DNA from 4 places in the Pseudomonas sp. PSE1(2024) genome. Region 3 is predicted to be linked to each of the others. Evidence: predicted binding sites of a transcription regulator. Region 3 holds the regulator's gene; each other region holds the start of a gene.
The links. The regulator FliA, encoded in region 3, starts transcription of late flagellar genes. The targets are predictions, from matches to a motif close to CTAAAGTTTNNNNNNNNNNNGCCGNTAA.
Positions count from the first base shown of each region.

Region 1: the regulator FliA is predicted to act here: its motif matches at 2,123-2,150, upstream of ABTV87_RS23380 (flagellar protein MotY).
Region 2: the regulator FliA is predicted to act here: its motif matches at 2,950-2,977, upstream of ABTV87_RS24320 (methyl-accepting chemotaxis protein).
Region 4: the regulator FliA is predicted to act here: its motif matches at 2,186-2,213, upstream of motA (flagellar motor stator protein MotA).

Region 1 is NZ_CP158967.1:5,152,145-5,156,612, forward strand. Features, by position in the region: gene ABTV87_RS23375 (argininosuccinate synthase) at 1-1,018, opposite strand, end outside; gene ABTV87_RS23380 (flagellar protein MotY) at 1,148-2,056, opposite strand; gene pyrC (dihydroorotase) at 2,217-3,263, shown strand; gene rnt (ribonuclease T) at 3,260-3,934, shown strand; gene ABTV87_RS23395 (peroxiredoxin) at 4,009-4,468, opposite strand, start outside.
Region 2 is NZ_CP158967.1:5,359,491-5,363,958, reverse strand. Features, by position in the region: gene ABTV87_RS24330 (putative signal transducing protein) at 1-108, shown strand, start outside; gene ABTV87_RS24325 (SOS response-associated peptidase) at 145-768, shown strand; gene ABTV87_RS24320 (methyl-accepting chemotaxis protein) at 773-2,914, opposite strand; gene ABTV87_RS24315 (M48 family metallopeptidase) at 3,178-3,996, shown strand; gene ABTV87_RS24310 (TMEM165/GDT1 family protein) at 4,041-4,468, opposite strand, start outside.
Region 3 is NZ_CP158967.1:1,762,851-1,767,318, forward strand. Features, by position in the region: gene flhF (flagellar biosynthesis protein FlhF) at 1-611, shown strand, start outside; gene fleN (flagellar synthesis regulator FleN) at 725-1,555, shown strand; gene fliA (RNA polymerase sigma factor FliA) at 1,552-2,292, shown strand; gene ABTV87_RS07970 (chemotaxis response regulator CheY) at 2,460-2,831, shown strand; gene ABTV87_RS07975 (protein phosphatase CheZ) at 2,850-3,638, shown strand; gene ABTV87_RS07980 (chemotaxis protein CheA) at 3,942-4,468, shown strand, end outside.
Region 4 is NZ_CP158967.1:593,494-597,961, reverse strand. Features, by position in the region: partial or broken gene ABTV87_RS02605 (IS3 family transposase) at 1-167, shown strand, start outside; gene motB (flagellar motor protein MotB) at 171-1,262, opposite strand; gene motA (flagellar motor stator protein MotA) at 1,266-2,117, opposite strand; gene ABTV87_RS02590 (HDOD domain-containing protein) at 2,284-3,822, shown strand; gene ABTV87_RS02585 (rhodanese-like domain-containing protein) at 3,862-4,468, shown strand, end outside.

The DNA of each region.
Region 1 (4,468 bases), 3.1 Mb from region 3:
TCACGTTGACCTGGGAGGCGTCGATCATCTGTTGCAGCATCAGACGCTCAGGGCTCCACCAGTAACCGGTGTAGATCAGGCTGGCGTACTTCGGCATCAGCTCGTCTTTGAGGTGAGCGACTTCGCGGTCCAGGGTAATCGATTCGATGGCGCGGTGAGCGCGCAGCATGATGGTGCCGCCCGGGGTTTCGTAGCAGCCACGGGATTTCATGCCGACGTAACGGTTCTCGACGATGTCCAGACGGCCGATGCCGTGCTCGCCACCGATCTTGTTCAGCGTCGCCAGCACGGTGGCTGGGGTCATTTCAACGCCGTCCAGCGCGACGATGTCGCCGTTGCGGTAGGTCAGTTCCAGGTACTGCGGGGTGTCGGGAGCCTTCTCCGGGGAGACGGTCCAGCGCCACATGTCTTCTTCGTGCTCGGTCCAGGTGTCTTCCAGCACGCCGCCTTCATAGGAGATGTGCAGCAGGTTGGCGTCCATCGAGTACGGGGATTTCTTCTTGCCGTGACGCTCGATCGGGATCGCGTGCTTCTCGGCGTAGTCCATCAGTTTCTCGCGGGACAGCAGGTCCCACTCGCGCCAAGGGGCGATCACTTTCACGCCTGGCTTGAGCGCGTAGGCACCCAGTTCGAAACGGACCTGGTCGTTGCCCTTGCCGGTCGCGCCGTGGGAAATGGCGTCGGCGCCGGTTTCGTTGGCGATTTCGATCAGACGCTTGGCGATCAGCGGACGCGCGATGGAAGTACCCAGCAGGTACTCGCCTTCGTAAACGGTGTTGGCGCGGAACATCGGGAACACGAAGTCACGCACGAATTCTTCGCGCAGGTCGTCGATGTAGATTTCTTTGACGCCCATGGCCTGCGCCTTGGCGCGAGCCGGCTCGACTTCTTCGCCCTGACCCAGGTCAGCGGTGAAGGTCACGACTTCACAGTTATAAGTATCCTGCAGCCACTTGAGGATCACCGAAGTGTCCAGGCCGCCGGAATACGCCAGAACGACCTTGTTTACGTCCGCCATGCCATCACTCCACGGGGTTCTACGGAAAGCCGAGGAGTCTACCGCTCAAACGCGATAATTTACAGAGGCGCGACAGCTTAAGACGACAAAGCGACAGAATCTGTCGAGAGGGCGACGATGACCGGCAGGTCAGGAAGTCGCCGCAGTGTTGGCAGGCGTGCTGGCCTGAGGTGCCGGAGCAGTCGTCGGTGCCACCCGCGCCAGGTGCACGTTGACCCGACGGTTCTTGGCCCGATTGGCGGCATTGGTGTTCGGCACCAACGGATAACGTTCGCCATGGAAGCGCACGGTGATCTGCGATTCCTGGATGCCGTTGGCCTTGAAGAAGTCGACCACGGCCAGTGCGCGGCGACGCGACAGTTCGCGATTGGTCAGGCGATTGCCGCTGTTGTCGGAGTGGCCGTCGAGCTCGATGTGATTGACCGTCGGATCGGCCTTCATGTACTCGAGCATCACTTGCAGCTTGGCCTTGGCGGCGGCGTCCAGTTCGATGCCCTCGCCGGGGAAGCCGATCTGCGATTGTTTGACCTGATCGAAATTCTGCGGGAGCAGTTTCGCCACGCAGGTCTGATAGTCGTTGAACGCCTTGCTGAACTTGACCGGCAACAGGCGCACTTCCGACACCCGACCATCGCCCGATGCCCGGCGTACCACCGGGCTGCGACCGTCCATCAGCCCGCTGATCAGTTGCCCGGCCTGGGACTGAGAACTGTTGAACAGCACGTTGCCGCTGCCCAGTCGAACCGTGCCCAGATTGATGTCGCCACGTCCTGGCTGCCACGGTGCAGCCGCTGCCAGCAAGGTTGCCGAACCGCCACCGAGCATGGCGTTGTAGGCGTTCAGGCGAAAGGTCGCCTGCTCGCCGGCCTTGCGCACGAATTGCCCCGAGCCGAAGTCGGTGATCGGCTGCGTCAGACGGCACTCGAACTTGTCGCCCTCGACCGTCCACTCAATGTTCTCCAGACGGGTCTGGTAGGTCAGTGCCATCGCGGGAAGGCTGGCAAACACACTGAGCAAGGCTAAATATCGCTGGCGCACGGGAGGCTCCATTGGCTTCTACAACAAAAAAGACCGAGACATACATCTTTACGGCATACCTATGGGATATCGGACGCTCATCGCAAAACTTGATAGCGAGTGCCTGCAAGAGTCTTTTCCGGTAGCATTCGCCTCAGTTTGACCCGCCTGGAATCCCCTCATGTCCGACCGCCTGACCCTGCTGCGTCCCGACGACTGGCACATTCATCTTCGCGATGGTGCCGTGTTGACCAATACCGTTGCGGATGTCGCGCGCACCTTTGGTCGCGCCATCATCATGCCCAACCTGGTACCTCCGGTGCGCAACGCCGCTGAAGCCGACGGCTATCGCCAGCGGATTCTCGCTGCCCGCCCGGCCGGCAGTCGTTTCGAGCCGCTGATGGTGCTGTACCTCACCGACCGCACCCAGCCCGAAGAAATCCGTGAGGCCAAGGCCAGCGGTTTCGTGCACGCCGCCAAGCTGTACCCGGCCGGCGCCACCACCAACTCCGATTCCGGGGTCACCAGCATCGACAAGATTTTCCCGGCGCTGGAAGCCATGGCCGAAGTCGGCATGCCGCTGTTGATCCACGGTGAAGTCACCCGTGGCGATGTCGACGTGTTCGACCGCGAAAAAATCTTCATCGACGAGCACATGCGCCGCGTGGTCGAGCGTTTCCCGACGCTGAAAGTGGTGTTCGAACACATCACCACCGGCGATGCCGTGCAGTTCGTCAACGAGGCTTCGGCCAACGTCGGCGCGACCATCACCGCGCATCACCTGCTCTACAACCGCAACCACATGCTGGTGGGCGGGATCCGGCCGCACTTCTACTGCCTGCCGATCCTCAAGCGCAACACGCACCAGGAAGCCCTGCTCGACGCCGCCACCAGTGGCAGCGCGAAGTTCTTCCTCGGTACCGACTCGGCGCCGCACGCCCAGCACGCCAAGGAAGCCGCCTGCGGCTGTGCCGGCTGCTACACCGCGTACGCCGCCATCGAGTTGTATGCCGAAGCCTTTGAACAGCGCAATGCGCTGGACAAGCTCGAAGCCTTCGCCAGCCTCAATGGCCCGCGTTTCTACGGCCTGCCGGCGAACACCGATCGCATCACCCTGGTTCGTGACGAATGGACCGCCCCGACCAGCCTGCCTTTCGGCGAGCTGACCGTTATCCCGCTGCGCGCCGGTGAAAAACTGCGCTGGCGCCTGCTGGAGGAACACGCGTGAGTGAAGACCATTTCGACGACGAACTGGACGGTCAAGGTGGCGGCGGTTCGCGCCATCCAATGGCAGCACGCTTTCGCGGCTACCTGCCGGTTGTCGTCGACGTAGAAACCGGTGGCTTCAACTCGGCCACCGACGCTCTGCTGGAGATTGCCGCGACCACCATCGCCATGGATGAAAAGGGTTTTGTCTACCCGGATCACACTTACTTCTTCCGCGTCGAGCCGTTCGAAGGCGCCAACGTTGAAGCGGCGGCACTGGAGTTCACCGGGATCAAGCTCGATCACCCGTTGCGCATGGCCGTCAGCGAAGAGACGGCCCTGACCGACATCTTCCGTGGCGTGCGCAAGGCCTTGAAGGCCAACGGCTGCAAGCGGGCGATCCTGGTCGGCCACAACAGCAGCTTCGACCTGGGCTTCCTCAATGCTGCCGTCGCGCGGCTGGACATGAAGCGCAATCCGTTCCACCCGTTCTCCAGCTTCGACACCGCGACCCTCGCCGGTCTGGCGTACGGCCAGACCGTATTGGCCAAGGCCTGTCAGGCAGCCGACATTGATTTCGACGGCCGTGAAGCGCATTCGGCGCGTTACGACACCGAGAAGACGGCCGAGCTGTTCTGCGGCATCGTCAACCGCTGGAAACAGATGGGCGGCTGGGAAGACTTCGACGACTGATCCTCGTCGGGTTTCTTCCAAGCATGAAAAAACCGGCCACGTGGGCCGGTTTTTTTGTACCTCGACGTTGCGCCTTACAGGGCAGCAGCGTTCTCGGTCAGGTAAGCCGCAACGCCTTCTGGCGAAGCGTTCATGCCTTTGTCGCCTTTTTTCCAGTTGGCAGGGCAGACTTCGCCGTGCTCTTCGTGGAATTGCAGAGCGTCGACCAGACGGATCAGCTCTTCCATGTTACGGCCCAGCGGCAGGTCGTTGACGATCTGCGAGCGGACAACGCCTTTGTCGTCGATCAGGAACGCGCCACGGAAAGCCACGCCGCCTTCGGACTCAACGTCGTAGGCCTTGGCGATGTCGTGCTTCATGTCGGCAGCCATGGTGTATTTCACCTGACCGATGCCGCCATTGTTGACCGGGGTGTTGCGCCAGGCGTTGTGGGTGAAGTGCGAGTCGATCGACACGGCGATCACTTCTACGTTGCGTGCCTTGAAGTCGGCCATGCGGTTGTCCAGAGCGATCAGCTCGGACGGGCAGACGAAG
Region 2 (4,468 bases), 2.9 Mb from region 3:
GATAACGACCAGGCCGAATACGCCCGCGAGCTGATCAGTGCGTACAATGCCGCGCTGCCGCTGCCCGGCGATGAACCGGACAGCTATCCCGGGACGCTGGTCTGTTAGGCTGGCGTTCGTTTTATTTGTGAGTCGTGCTGCCCCATGTGTGGACGTTATGCCCTGTTTCGCTGGAACCGCGATTTCGCGAACCTGCCCGGTTTTCCTGCCGATCAGCAGGCGCAGTGGAACATTTCCCCCAACGATTCGGTATTGATGCTGCGCGCCGAACCCGACGGCCAGCGCACGCTGGTCCGTGCCCGTTGGGGGCTGACACCGCCATGGCTGACCGACATGTCGCGCACGCCGGCCCACGCCCGGGCCGAAACCGTCGCCGAACAGCCGATGTTTCGCGAAGCCCTGCGCCTGCGCCGTTGCCTGCTGCCGGCCAACGGTTTCTACGAATGGCGCGGCAACGTGCGCAAGCGGCCGTACTGGCTGACACCGGGGGAAGGTGCTTCGTTGTTTTTTGCGGCGATCTGGGAAGCGTATCCGGTGCAGGAACAGGTGTGGCTGAGCACGGCGGTGATCACTCAGTCGGCGGCCAGTCAGCGCCGGCCTTTGATTCTCGATGAGGCGGGGCAGGCGGCGTGGCTTGATCCTGAAACGCCGATGCATGTTCTGCAAGGCCTGCTCGCCAGCGAACCCGCCGCCTTGCGCGAACGGGTCCTGGCGAACCTGGTCAATGATCCGAAGCTCAACGGGCCGGAGTGCCTGACTCCGGCCTGATCGGTCAGACCTTGAACTGATTGATCAACCGCCGCTGTTGCTCCGCCAGTTTGGTCAGATCCGCACTCGCTGAACTCGACTCATCCGCACCACCGGCCACTTCATTCGCCACCTGACCAATGTTGATCACGTTGCGGTTGATGTCGTCGGCCACCGCGCTCTGTTCTTCGGCGGCGCTGGCGATCTGGGTGTTCATGTCGTTGATCACCGATACCGCCTGAGTAATGGTCTCCAGCGCCTCCGCTGCCTTGGCCGCGTGCTGCACGCTTTCGTCGGTACGATTCTGGCTGTCCTCCATGACCCGCACCACGTCGCGGGTGCCCTGTTGCAGTTGCTGGATCATGCTCTGGATTTCTTCGGTGGCCTTCTGGGTTTTCTGCGCCAGGTTACGCACCTCGTCGGCCACCACCGCAAAACCGCGTCCTTGTTCACCAGCGCGGGCAGCTTCAATCGCCGCGTTGAGGGCCAGCAGGTTGGTCTGCTCGGCGATCCCGCGAATGGCGATGAGGATCGCGTTGATGTTTTCGCTGTCCTTGGCCAGGGTCTGAACAACGTCCACGGCCTTGCCGATTTCCACGGCCAGCACGCCGATCGAATTGGACGTATCGCGCACGATTTGCATGCCCTGACTAGCCGCCTGATCGGCGTGGCTGGCCGCTTGTGCTGCCTGGGTCGCGTTACGCGCCACGTCTTGCGCGGTGGCGGTCATTTCCTGCACGGCGGTTGCCACCTGATCAATCTCGGCCATCTGCTTCTGAATGCCGATATTGGTACGGATCGCGATGTCCGCCGTGTGCTCCGAGGAGTCGCTGACGCTCTGTACCGACGACACCACCTGCGTGATCATCCCCTGCAATTTGGCGAGGAAGGTATTGAAACCTTTGGCGATTGAACCGAGTTCGTCTTTGCGATCACTGGTCAAACGACGGGTCAGGTCACCTTCGCCCTGGGCGATGTCATCGAGCATGGTCACCATCTGTTTGAGCGGGCGGGCGATGCCGTGGCCCACCAGCCAGATCACCAGCAGGCCGAGGCCGGCAATGATCAGACCGACCATGGCCATGCCGAAGGTGTCGGATTTGCGCTGGGCGTCGAGGTCGCCTTGGAGCTTTTGCAGATCCGCCATCACCGCGTCGAGCGGCAGTTGCAGCATCAGCGTCCAGCGCGCGTCGGTCTGGCCGATGCCGAACGGCAGGTACAACTCGATCCGGCCTTGCTCTTTATTGACGGTGTAAGTCACTTCGCCGCGCTTGAGATTGGCCATGTTGGCAATCTGTTGCGCGTCGAGAATGTCGCTGACTTTCTCGCCGAATTTGCTCGGATCCTTGGTGTAGGCGACGATCCGGCCGTTGCCGCCGATCAGGGCCATTTGCCCGGCGCCGCTGTACAGTTTCTGGTTGGCGCCCAGGAGCATTTCCTGGATGAAGTTCACCGACAGGTCGGCGCCGACGATGCCCTGGAAGGCGCCGTTGAGCATGATCGGTTCGATAAAGGAGGCGAGCATGACGATCTTGTCGCCGACCTTGTACGGGGCGGGATCGATCACGCAGGATTTTTTGGTTTCTTTCGAGCACAGGTAGTACTCGCTGGCGCGCACGCCGGTGGACAGGACTTTCTGGTCGTCGACGTCTACCAGTTTGTCCAGACCGAGGGTGCCGTCGTCGTTGCGGAACCACCACGGCAGGAAACGCCCGTTGGCGGCGTCGATGCCGACCACACTGGTGCCGACGTAGGCCGAATCGTTGTGGTCCAGCGCGTTCTTTTCCCAACCGATGTAGGTGCCGAGAATCTTCGGGTTCTTCTCGACGTTTTCCTTGATCAGGCTGATCAGTTGCTCACGGCTGACGGTCAGTCGCGGCTGGCCATCGGCCCCCGGCGTGCCGAGCAGGGCGTTGACGCGTACCAGTCCGCCGGCAATCAACAGTGGCGCTTCCAGTTCACGCTGGATCTGGCTGACCTGGGTCTGCGCCAGCGATGTCAGGCGCTGTTCGATGACTTGCTCGAACTGGGCCTGGGTCCGTTGCTGGACCATCTCCTGGGTGCGGGCACCGGAGAACAGCGCGTACAGCACCAGCGCGGCGACTACGCTGAGTACGATGGCGCCGGCCAGGGCGGCCACGGAAAACTGGATCGACTTGAACTTCATGGGAGCTCCGCACGCGAGAGGACGTCTGCGCTGCTGTATCGGCAGCCACTATTGCGCCATGAGGTGCGGAGCAAGTAATTGCAGTCGGATGTCGCAAATGGATCAGTGCGCGACGCAGTTGCAGCGGGCCTGGTGGCGGATGTGAATTTTTTCCTACAGGTCTGGCGGGAGTTTTCTGAAAGTAGATGCAACACGTCCGTTGTATCTGGCGTCGATACAATTACCCGCCTAGGATACGCGGCAGGTTTTCAGGGAGCTTTTGAATGAACAAGACATTGGTTGTAAGTGCACTGAGCGCGGCGCTGTTGCTGGCCGGTTGTCAGTCGGTCAACACCACCAGCGGCGGTGCCGTGGGCGTGGAGCGCAAGCAGTACATGTTCAGCATGCTGTCCTCGCAAGAGGTCGACCAGATGTATGCCCAGTCCTATCAGAAGACCGTGGGCGAAGCGTCCAGCAAAGGCGTGCTGGACAAGACCAGCAACGATGCCAAACGGATTCAGGCCATCGCCAACCGGCTGATCGCCCAGGCACCGAATTTCCGTCCGGATTCGGCGCAGTGGAAGTGGGAAGTGAACTTGATCAAGAGCGACGAGCTCAACGCCAACTGCGGTCCTGGCGGCAAGATCATTTTCTACACCGGGCTGATCGACAGCCTGAAACTCACCGACGATGAAATCGCCGCGGTCATGGGCCATGAAATCGCCCACGCCTTGCGCGAGCACGGACGTGAAGCCATGTCCAAGGCCTATGGCATCGAAATGGCCAAGCAGGGCGCCGGTGCGTTGCTCGGCCTGGGGCAGGACAGCCTGGCGCTGGCCGACACCGTGGCCAACTACGGCATGACGCTGCCCAACAGCCGCGCCAACGAGAACGAGGCCGACCTGATCGGTCTGGAACTCGCCGCGCGTGCCGGGTACAACCCGAACGCCGCCATCACTCTGTGGGAGAAGATGAGCAAGGCCTCTGAAGGCGCGCCGCCGGAGTTCATGAGCACTCACCCGTCTTCCAGCAGCCGCACGGCTGCCTTGCAGGCGGCGATTCCGAAGGTCATGCCGCTTTACGAGAAAGCGCCCAAGTCCTGAAGCCATGATCGCTCCCGCACTCGGTGCGGGAGCGATCTGCCGGATCAAACCCAGCCGCTGCTCTGCATCGCCTTGTACACCGCGACGATCGCCAGGATCAGGAACGCCGAGGCGGCCAGTCGACGGATCAGGGTCAGCGGCAGTTTTTCCGCTGCAAAATTACCCGCCAGTACCACCGGCACGTTGGCGATCAGCATGCCCGCCGTCGTACCGATGATCACCAGCCACAGCTCCGGGTATTGCGCCGCCAGCATCACGGTGGCGATCTGGGTCTTGTCACCGATTTCCGCGAGGAAGAACGCAATCAGGGTGGTCAGGAACGGCCCGAACTTGCGGGCGGTGCTGGCTTCATCGTCGTCCATCTTGTCCGGCACCAGCGTCCACAGGGCGGTGGCGGCGAAGCTCGCGGCGAGAATCCAGTGCAGGACCGAATCGGAGAAGAAGCTGCCGAACCAGGCGCCGACCGCACCGG
Region 3 (4,468 bases):
CCAAGCTGGCCGCCCGCTACGTGCTCAAGTACGGCGCGCAGAACATCGCGCTGGTGAGCATGGACAGTTTCCGTATCGGCGCGCAGGAGCAGCTCAAGACGCTGGGCCGCATCCTCAATGTGTCGGTGACCCACGTCGATCCGGGCCAGTCCCTGGTGCAGGCGCTGGATCCACTGCTGCGCAAACGCGTGGTGCTGATCGATACCGCCGGCCTGCAAGCCAGCGATCCGGCCTTGCGCATGCAGCTGGAAAGTCTGGCCGGTCGTGGCATTCGCTCAAAAAATTATCTGGTGCTGGCAACCACCAGCCAGAAACAGGTTCTAACCGCCGCTTATCACAGTTACAAGCGTTGCGGGCTGGCCGGGTGCATCCTGACTAAACTGGATGAGACGGCAAGCCTTGGCGAAGTGCTGAGCCTGGCGATCAGTCACGAACTGCCGGTCGCCTACCTGACCGATGGGCCGCGTATTCCGGATGATCTGCATCTGCCGCGCCGTCATCAACTGGTCAGCCGCGCCGTCAGTGTGCAAATGCAGGAAGAACCCAGCGAAGAAGCCATGGCTGACATGTTCGCTGATATCTACCACAGTCCGACCAAGCAGGTTGGCTGAGGTAATGAACCGTTTTTGTACCTACATCGATGGTCTGCCATGCATTGTTCCGGTTGTGAACGCGCAGCCAGTAATGTGGCCTCCGTCTATGCAAGACAAGGTAAAGAAATAACATGGGCAGCATGCATCCCGTACAGGTGATCGCGGTGACCGGCGGCAAAGGTGGCGTCGGCAAGACTAATGTGTCAGTGAACTTGTCCCTGGCGCTGGCAGAGCTTGGCCGTCGGGTCATGCTGCTGGACGCCGACCTGGGGCTGGCGAACGTCGACGTTCTGCTGGGCCTCACACCCAAACGCACCCTGGCCGACGTGATCGAAGGCCGCTGCGAGCTGCGCGACGTGCTGTTGCAAGGCCCCGGCGGGATCCGCATCGTGCCGGCCGCTTCCGGCACCCAGAGCATGGTTCACCTGAGCCCGGCCCAGCATGCCGGCCTGATTCAGGCGTTCAGCGACATCGGCGACAATCTCGATGTACTGGTGATCGACACCGCTGCGGGTATTGGTGACTCGGTAGTCAGTTTCGTTCGCGCAGCGCAAGAAGTCTTGCTGGTGGTCTGCGACGAGCCGACCTCGATCACCGACGCCTACGCGCTGATCAAGCTGCTCAACCGCGATTACGGCATGAACCGCTTCCGCGTCCTGGCCAACATGGCCCAGAGCCCGCAGGAAGGTCGCAATCTGTTCGCCAAGTTGACCAAGGTCACGGATCGCTTCCTCGACGTCGCCCTACAATACGTCGGCGCGGTGCCCTACGACGAAAGCGTGCGCAAGGCGGTGCAGAAGCAGCGTGCGGTCTATGAAGCCTTCCCGCGTTCCAAGTGCGCACTGGCGTTCAAGGCGATCGCACAGAAGGTCGACACCTGGCCGCTGCCCGCCAACCCGCGCGGCCACCTCGAATTTTTCGTCGAGCGCCTCGTGCAGCAAACGGCAGGACCTGTGCTATGACCGCCAGCGGTATGAACCTTTACAAAAAGTCGGCGCGTGACGCGCAGTACGAGCTGATCGAGCGTTACGCGCCACTGGTCAAACGCATCGCCTACCACTTGCTGGCGCGATTGCCGGCCAGTGTGCAGGTCGAAGACCTGATCCAGGCCGGGATGATCGGCCTGCTTGAAGTCTCGACCAAATACGACGCCAGCAAGGGCGCCAGTTTTGAAACGTACGCGGGCATCCGGATCCGCGGTGCGATGCTCGATGAAGTCCGTAAGGGGGACTGGGCGCCACGCTCGGTTCACCGCAATACCCGTATGGTCAGCGACGCGATTCGCTCGATTGAAGCTAAAACCGGCCGTGACGCTAAAGATCACGAAGTTGCGGCCGAACTCCAATTGAGTCTCGACGATTACTACGGGATTTTGAACGACACCCTGGGCAGCCGGCTGTTCAGTTTCGACGACCTGTTGCAGGACGGCGAACACGAAGGGCTGCACGAGGATGGCGCCAGTGCTCATCTGGAGCCGTCGCGCGATCTGGAAGACGAACGTTTCCAGGCCGCGCTGGCGGACGCGATTGCCAATTTGCCGGAGCGTGAGCGACTGGTGTTGGCGCTGTACTACGACGAAGAGCTGAACCTCAAGGAAATCGGTGAAGTCCTTGGCGTCAGTGAATCGCGGGTCAGCCAGTTACACAGCCAGTGCGCGGCCCGCTTGCGGGGGCGTTTGGGGGAGTGGCGAGCGCGCTGAAGGCAGTGTGGGGACACTGCGAACGAGGCTGGTGCGGTGGTGAACGGCACCGGTCTTGCTCTGTTGTGCTCCAGACAGTCATCGAGTGTTTTGCCGGATTGATTGAAATGGCGCGTCCAGGTGCTGGACGCGTTTAAGACTGCTTGGAGGTCGAATTGAACAAAGACATGAAAATCCTCATCGTTGATGACTTCTCAACGATGCGGCGGATCATCAAGAACCTGTTGCGTGATCTCGGGTTCACCAACACCGTTGAAGCCGACGATGGCACCACTGCCATTCCGGTGCTCAACAGCGGCAGCATCGACTTTCTGGTGACCGACTGGAACATGCCCGGCATGACCGGTATCGACCTGCTGCGCCACGTGCGCGCCGATGAAAAGCTCAAGCACCTGCCAGTGCTGATGGTGACCGCTGAAGCCAAGCGCGAGCAGATCATCGAAGCGGCCCAGGCCGGCGTGAACGGCTATGTGGTCAAACCTTTCACGGCCCAGGCGTTGAAAGAAAAAATCGAGAAGATTTTCGAACGCATCGGCTGATGAACGCGCGGGGGAGCTATGGAGCATAAAGAATCTTCACAGGGCGACTTCGAGTCGACCCTGAAAAAACACGCGGTCGAACTGGTCGAAAGCCTTGAAAAGGGCAGGTTCGGCGACGCTGTGCAACTGATCCATGAGCTCAATCAGACCCGTGACCGTGGCCTGTACCAGGAAGTGGGCAAGCTCACGCGTGAACTGCACAGTGCGATCGTCAATTTCCAGATCGATCCGCACATGCCGCAGGCTGAGGAAGTGTCGCAAATCACCGACGCTACCGAGCGCCTGGGCTACGTGGTCAAACTGACCGAAGCTGCCGCCAACCGCACCATGGATCTGGTGGAAAGCGCGACCCCTGTGGTCAATGGCCTGGCTGACGAAGCCCAGGCCTTGAGCGCCGATTGGGGCCGCTTCATGCGCCGTGAGGTCGGGGCTGAAGAGTTCCGTGAACTGGCGCGCCGGGTCGACGGTTTTCTGGCACGCAGCAGCGCGGACAACCGCGCGGTGTCGAGCAATCTGAACGACATTCTGCTCGCCCAGGATTACCAGGACCTCACCGGTCAGGTGATCAAGCGCGTGACCCAATTGGTCACCGAAGTCGAAAGCAACCTGCTCAAGCTCGTGCTCATGGCCAGCCAGGTGGACCGCTTTGCGGGCATCGAACATGACCGTGCGGCGATGCTTGCTGAAAAAGATCCACAAAAACATCTCTCGCAGGGTGAAGGTCCGCAGATTCATGCCGATAAACGAGAAGACGTTGTGTCCGGTCAGGACGATGTGGACGATTTGCTATCCAGCCTTGGATTTTGAGTTTTTTTGGGTTTTGTTAGGTCGTGATGTCGGTTAATGCCGGGTCGCGCCGCGCCCCACAAGGCGCAAGACTAGGCACGAGGAGAGTGGTTTGGTTTTTCCAAATGAACGACGAGTAACGACGGATTGCGCCTTGTGGGGCGCGGCCCGGAGGGTTGGGTTTGTGAGCGCGCCATGCTGCGTTGCGAGCCTTGATAAGGAAACGACCCTTATCGGCGGCTCGCGCCTTGCCTGGCACGCTCACAAACCCAACGCGACCCGGCATTAACCGACATCACGACCTACTGTAGGAGCACCCCATTAATGAGCTTCGGCGCCGATGAAGAGATCCTTCAGGATTTCCTGGTTGAGGCCGGCGAGATTCTTGAGCAACTGTCCGAACAACTGGTCGAGCTGGAAAGCCGCCCGGATGACGCAGATCTGCTCAACGCAATTTTTCGCGGTTTCCACACTGTAAAAGGGGGCGCCGGCTTCCTTCAGCTCAACGAGCTGGTGGAGTGCTGTCACATCGCCGAAAACGTGTTCGACATCCTGCGCAAGGGTGAACGACGCGTCGATGCAGAACTGATGGACGTGGTGCTCGAAGCGCTGGACGCGGTGAACAGCATGTTCAGCGAAGTCCGCGATCGCAGCCCGATCACCGCCGCCACCCCGGAACTGCTGGCCGCCCTGGCGCGTCTGGCCGAACCGCAATCGGCGGATGAAGCCCCGGCCTCGCCTGTTGCCGAGATGATCGAAGAACTGGTCGTCGAAGGCGATTCGGGCGACATCACCGATAACGAATTTGAACAGTTGCTGGACTCGCTGAACGCCGTCAAGGCCGAAGCCGA
Region 4 (4,468 bases), 1.2 Mb from region 3:
GCTTTTGCTCCATCGGCCAACAGACCTGGCGCAAGCGGAGCAAATGGTGCGGGAGGCGATCTTGATCTACAACCAGGAGCGCCCGCACCTGTCCTTAAAATACAAAACGCCCGATGCGGTGCATCGGGCGTTAGGGTGAAACAGGTGTAAACCTATTTCAGGACTAGACATCACTGTTTCGGCGCGGGGGCCGGAGCAGCGGCCGGTGCAGCAGGCGCCGGAGCTGGTGCCGGGGCTGGTGCCGCTGCGCCCGGCTCGGTCGGTTTCGGCAGCGGGTCGTCGAACAGGTTCAGCCGTTCGCGCAACTCGTGGGCCGGTACCGGCTGCTGATCCGCCGGCAAGGCGTTCGGGTCGACCGGGGTGGCCGGCGCGGCGCCGTTCTGGCCTTGATCTGCCGGTTGCGACGGGTCGGCACCTTGCGAACCTTCGATGGCCGCCTGGGCCTTCTTGGTCAGCACCACGATGTCGATGCGGCGGTTGACCGGGTTGAACGGGTTCTCCTTGTCGAACAGCGCCGACGAGGCGTAACCAACAACCCGCGCCACTTGAGCATCCGGATAACTGCCCGCCACCAGTGCACGCCGGGCGGCGTTGGCACGGTTGGCCGAAAGCTCCCAGTTGCCGAAGTCGCCATTGCCCACGTAAGGCTTGGCATCGGTGTGACCGCTGATGCTGATCTTGTTCGGCACCGCTTTGATGGTGTCGGCCATGGCCAGCAGGATGTCTTCGAAGTACGGTTTCAGGCGTGCAGAACCGGAGTCGAACATCGGCCGGTTCTCGGCGTCCATGATCTGGATGCGCAAGCCGTTCGGCGTGATCTCGAACAGGATCTGGTCCTTGAATTTCTGCAGTTGCGGGTTCTCGTCGACCTTGTTCTGCAGTTCTTGCAGCAGCAGTTCCAGGCGTTCCTTCTCGACCTGCTCGGCCATGCCTTCAACCTGTTCCGTGTCGACCGTGACCTTGTCCGGCTGCGGTTGAGACTTCACTTCAGGGTTGAGGGTGTTTTCCGGCGCGAGGGTCGGCGTACCGCCCAGATCGATGATGTACGGCGTGCCGCTCTCGGAGAAACCGACCGGGTCCTTGAAGTAACCGGCGATGGCGATCTTCTGCTCCGGGGTCGCGGTGGACAGCAGCCACAACACCAGGAAGAACGCCATCATCGCCGTCGCGAAGTCGGCGAAGGCGATCTTCCACGCCCCGCCGTGATGCCCGCCGGCGATGCGCTTGACGCGCTTGATGATTATCGGCTGGTTATTTTCCATGACTTAACGACCGCGAACAGCTTGTTCCAGCTCGGCAAAGCTTGGACGGTGAGCCGGGTACAGAACCTTGCGACCGAACTCGACAGCCAGCGATGGCGGCATGCCGGAAGCCGAAGCCACCAGCGAGGCCTTGATGGCTTCGTAGACGTTCAGCTCTTCCTTGGCATCGTGCGCCAGGGAGTGCGCCAGCGGGCCGAAGAAACCGTACGCCGCGAGAATACCGAAGAAGGTACCGACCAGTGCCGCACCTACGTGCAGACCGATGGACTTCTGATCGCCCTCACCCAGCGAGGCCATCGTCACCACGATACCCAGTACCGCCGCGACGATACCGAAACCCGGCATGGCGTCGGCAATGCCGTTCACCGCGTGGGACGGATGCTCGAGGTCTTCCTTCAGGCTGTACAGTTCCATGTCGAACAGACCTTCCAGCTCGTGGGGAGCCATGTTGCCGGAGGACATGATGCGCAGGTAATCGCAGATGAACGCGGTCATGCGTTCGTCTTTCAGTACCGCCGGGTACTTGGCGAAGATCGGGCTCGCGGCGGCGTCTTCGATGTCGCCTTCGATGGCCATCATGCCTTCGCGGCGGCTCTTGTTGAGGATCTCGTAGATCAGGCCCAGCACTTCCAGATAGAACGTGTGGCTGAAACGCGAACTGAACATGCTCAGGGATTTCTTGAGCACGTGCATCGTCATGTAGCCGGGGTTGGCCTGCAGGAATGCACCGAGTGCAGCACCGCCGATAATCATCACCTCGAAGGGCTGGATCAGAGCGGCAATCTTGCCGTGGGAGAGCACGTATCCGCCGAGCACGCTCGCGAATACGACGATGATGCCGATAATTTTAGCCATAGGTAGAAAGTACTTATTTAAGTCGGGTTCAAGGTCATATTCGGAAGTTAAAAAATCTCTTCTTCTACTTATCGGCAAAACTGCGCCAGACTATAGCCAGTTCAGGCGAAAAGCCAATTTAGCCCATGCCGGGCGCGTCTACAGTCAGTGAAGATCTCGTCCAGACATGGCTAATGAAACGAACGTCCCACACGTAAAACCGACCACACTCGATGGCTGGGTGAAGCTGCTCGACAGCGTTCGCCTGCCGGTGCCGCAAGACGCCCATGACCGGGTCTGCCGGGCGATTCGCGATGACCGCAGCTCGTTGCGCGACATCGCCGACCTGATGCAGGACAGTCCGGCGCTGGCCCTGAGCATCATCCGCGAAGCCAACCGCCACACCCACGGCAACATGACCGCGCCTGCGGAAAACCTCGAAGTGGCGATCAATCGTCTCGGCCTTGGCCGTACCGAAGAACTGCTCGCTCGCCTGCCCGCCGAACCTGCCGCACAGATCCCCCAGGCCCTGCGCCAGTTGCAGATGATCAGCCAGCACGCCACGCAACAGGCCAACGGTTTTTTCGCCAGCCGTCTCGCGCGCCTGTGGCAGGACATTCATTGGGGCAGCCTGCTGTTTCTGTCGCCGCTGTGGCCGCTGGCGCTGACCTTTCCCAAATTGCTTGAAGAGTGGGAAGTGCGGGTTATCCACAAGGGCGAATCAGCGCGAGTCGTGGAAAAGCAGCTATTCGGTGTGCGCCTGCTGAAAATCGGCGAAGCGCTGGTCGAAGCCTGGCGTCTGCCGATCTGGGTCCAGCAAGGTTATCGCCTGCTGCTGACCGAGCAGCGCGAACTGGTCAAAGTCCTGCGCATTGCCCGCGACGTCGATCATCCGCTGCGCCAGCAAAACCGCCTCGACGACGACCCGACCCTGCGCCGCTGGCTCAACCAGCCGGCCAACACCGTGCTGCTGGCCAACGGTCTGGCGCTCTCGGCGCAACAGGCCTGGGACAGTCCGCACAGTGAGCGCTGGCAATTCCTGACCAGCCTCTACCTGCAAATCTCGATGGACGAGGTGCAACAGCAGCTGCACCAACAGGCCGCCGTCAGCGCTCGCCATCATTCCATGCCGGACCTGTGGCACCCGGCGGTTTCGCTGCTGTGGCCGTGGGGCACCCGTCGCCTGCCCGCCGGAATGCTCCCGGCTGCGGCGCCTTCCGCTGAAGACCTGACCCAGTGGCGCCGGCAATGCGCCGAGTTGCTGGCTGTGCCAAGCCGCTTCACCAATGCCATGAGCCTGACCGTCGCCGCCCGCGATGCGCTGGTCGCCAGCGGTATGCGCCGGGTGATGATCCTGATGGCCGACCGCAGCCACGCCAATCTGCGCGTCCATCAAACCTCGGGGCTGCCGAAGGAAGCCGCTGCGCTCAATTTCGTCGTCAGCCAGAGTTCGGTGCTGCAACGCTTGCTCGCGCAGCAGGCGCAAGTACGCATCACCCCGGACAACAACGCCCAGTTTTCCGCCCTGCTGCCGCCCTCGCTGCGCACGCTGTTCCGTGGCGAACATCTATTCCTGCGCTCGCTGGTGAACAACGGCCGGGTGATCATGATCGTGGTCGCCGACCAGGGTGGCGGGCCGTTCGCCGACATCACCGTGCAAGCCTTCGGCAAAACCGCGCAGTGCATCGAGAAAGCCCTGCACAGTTTTAGCCAGCGCGGCCAATGACAGCTACAATCCTTCCCCTTTGTGCTCTGGAGACCTCACATGTCTGATTTCTCTGGCCTGGCCCTGGTGATCGAGCCGAGCGACCTGCTGCCGCGCCTCGAATCCCGCGATCTGATTCTGGTGGATCTGACCAGTGCCGCCCGCTACGCCGAGGGACATATTCCCGGCGCACGTTTTGTTGATCCGAAACGCACCCAGCTGGGTCAGGCGCCGGCTCCGGGCCTGTTGCCGAGCAAGGAAAAACTCGAAGAACTGTTCGGTGAGCTGGGCCATCGCAAAGACGCGGTCTACGTGGTCTATGACGACGAAGGCGGTGGCTGGGCCGGGCGCTTCATCTGGCTGCTCGACGTGATCGGTCACGACAAGTATCACTACCTCGACGGCGGTCTGCCGGCGTGGCTGGCGGAAGGTTCGCCGATGTCGATCCAGATTCCTCCGGCGGCGGGCGGCCCGGTTGCCCTGACGCTGCACGAGGAACCGACCGCCACCCGCGAATACCTGCAAAGCCGTCTCGGCGCCGCTGACCTGGCAATCTGGGACGCTCGCGGGCCGCTGGAGTACTCCGGCGAGAAAGTCCTGGCGGCCAAGGGTGGACACATCCCCGGCGCGGTCAATTTCGAATGGACGGCGGGCATGGATCAGGCGC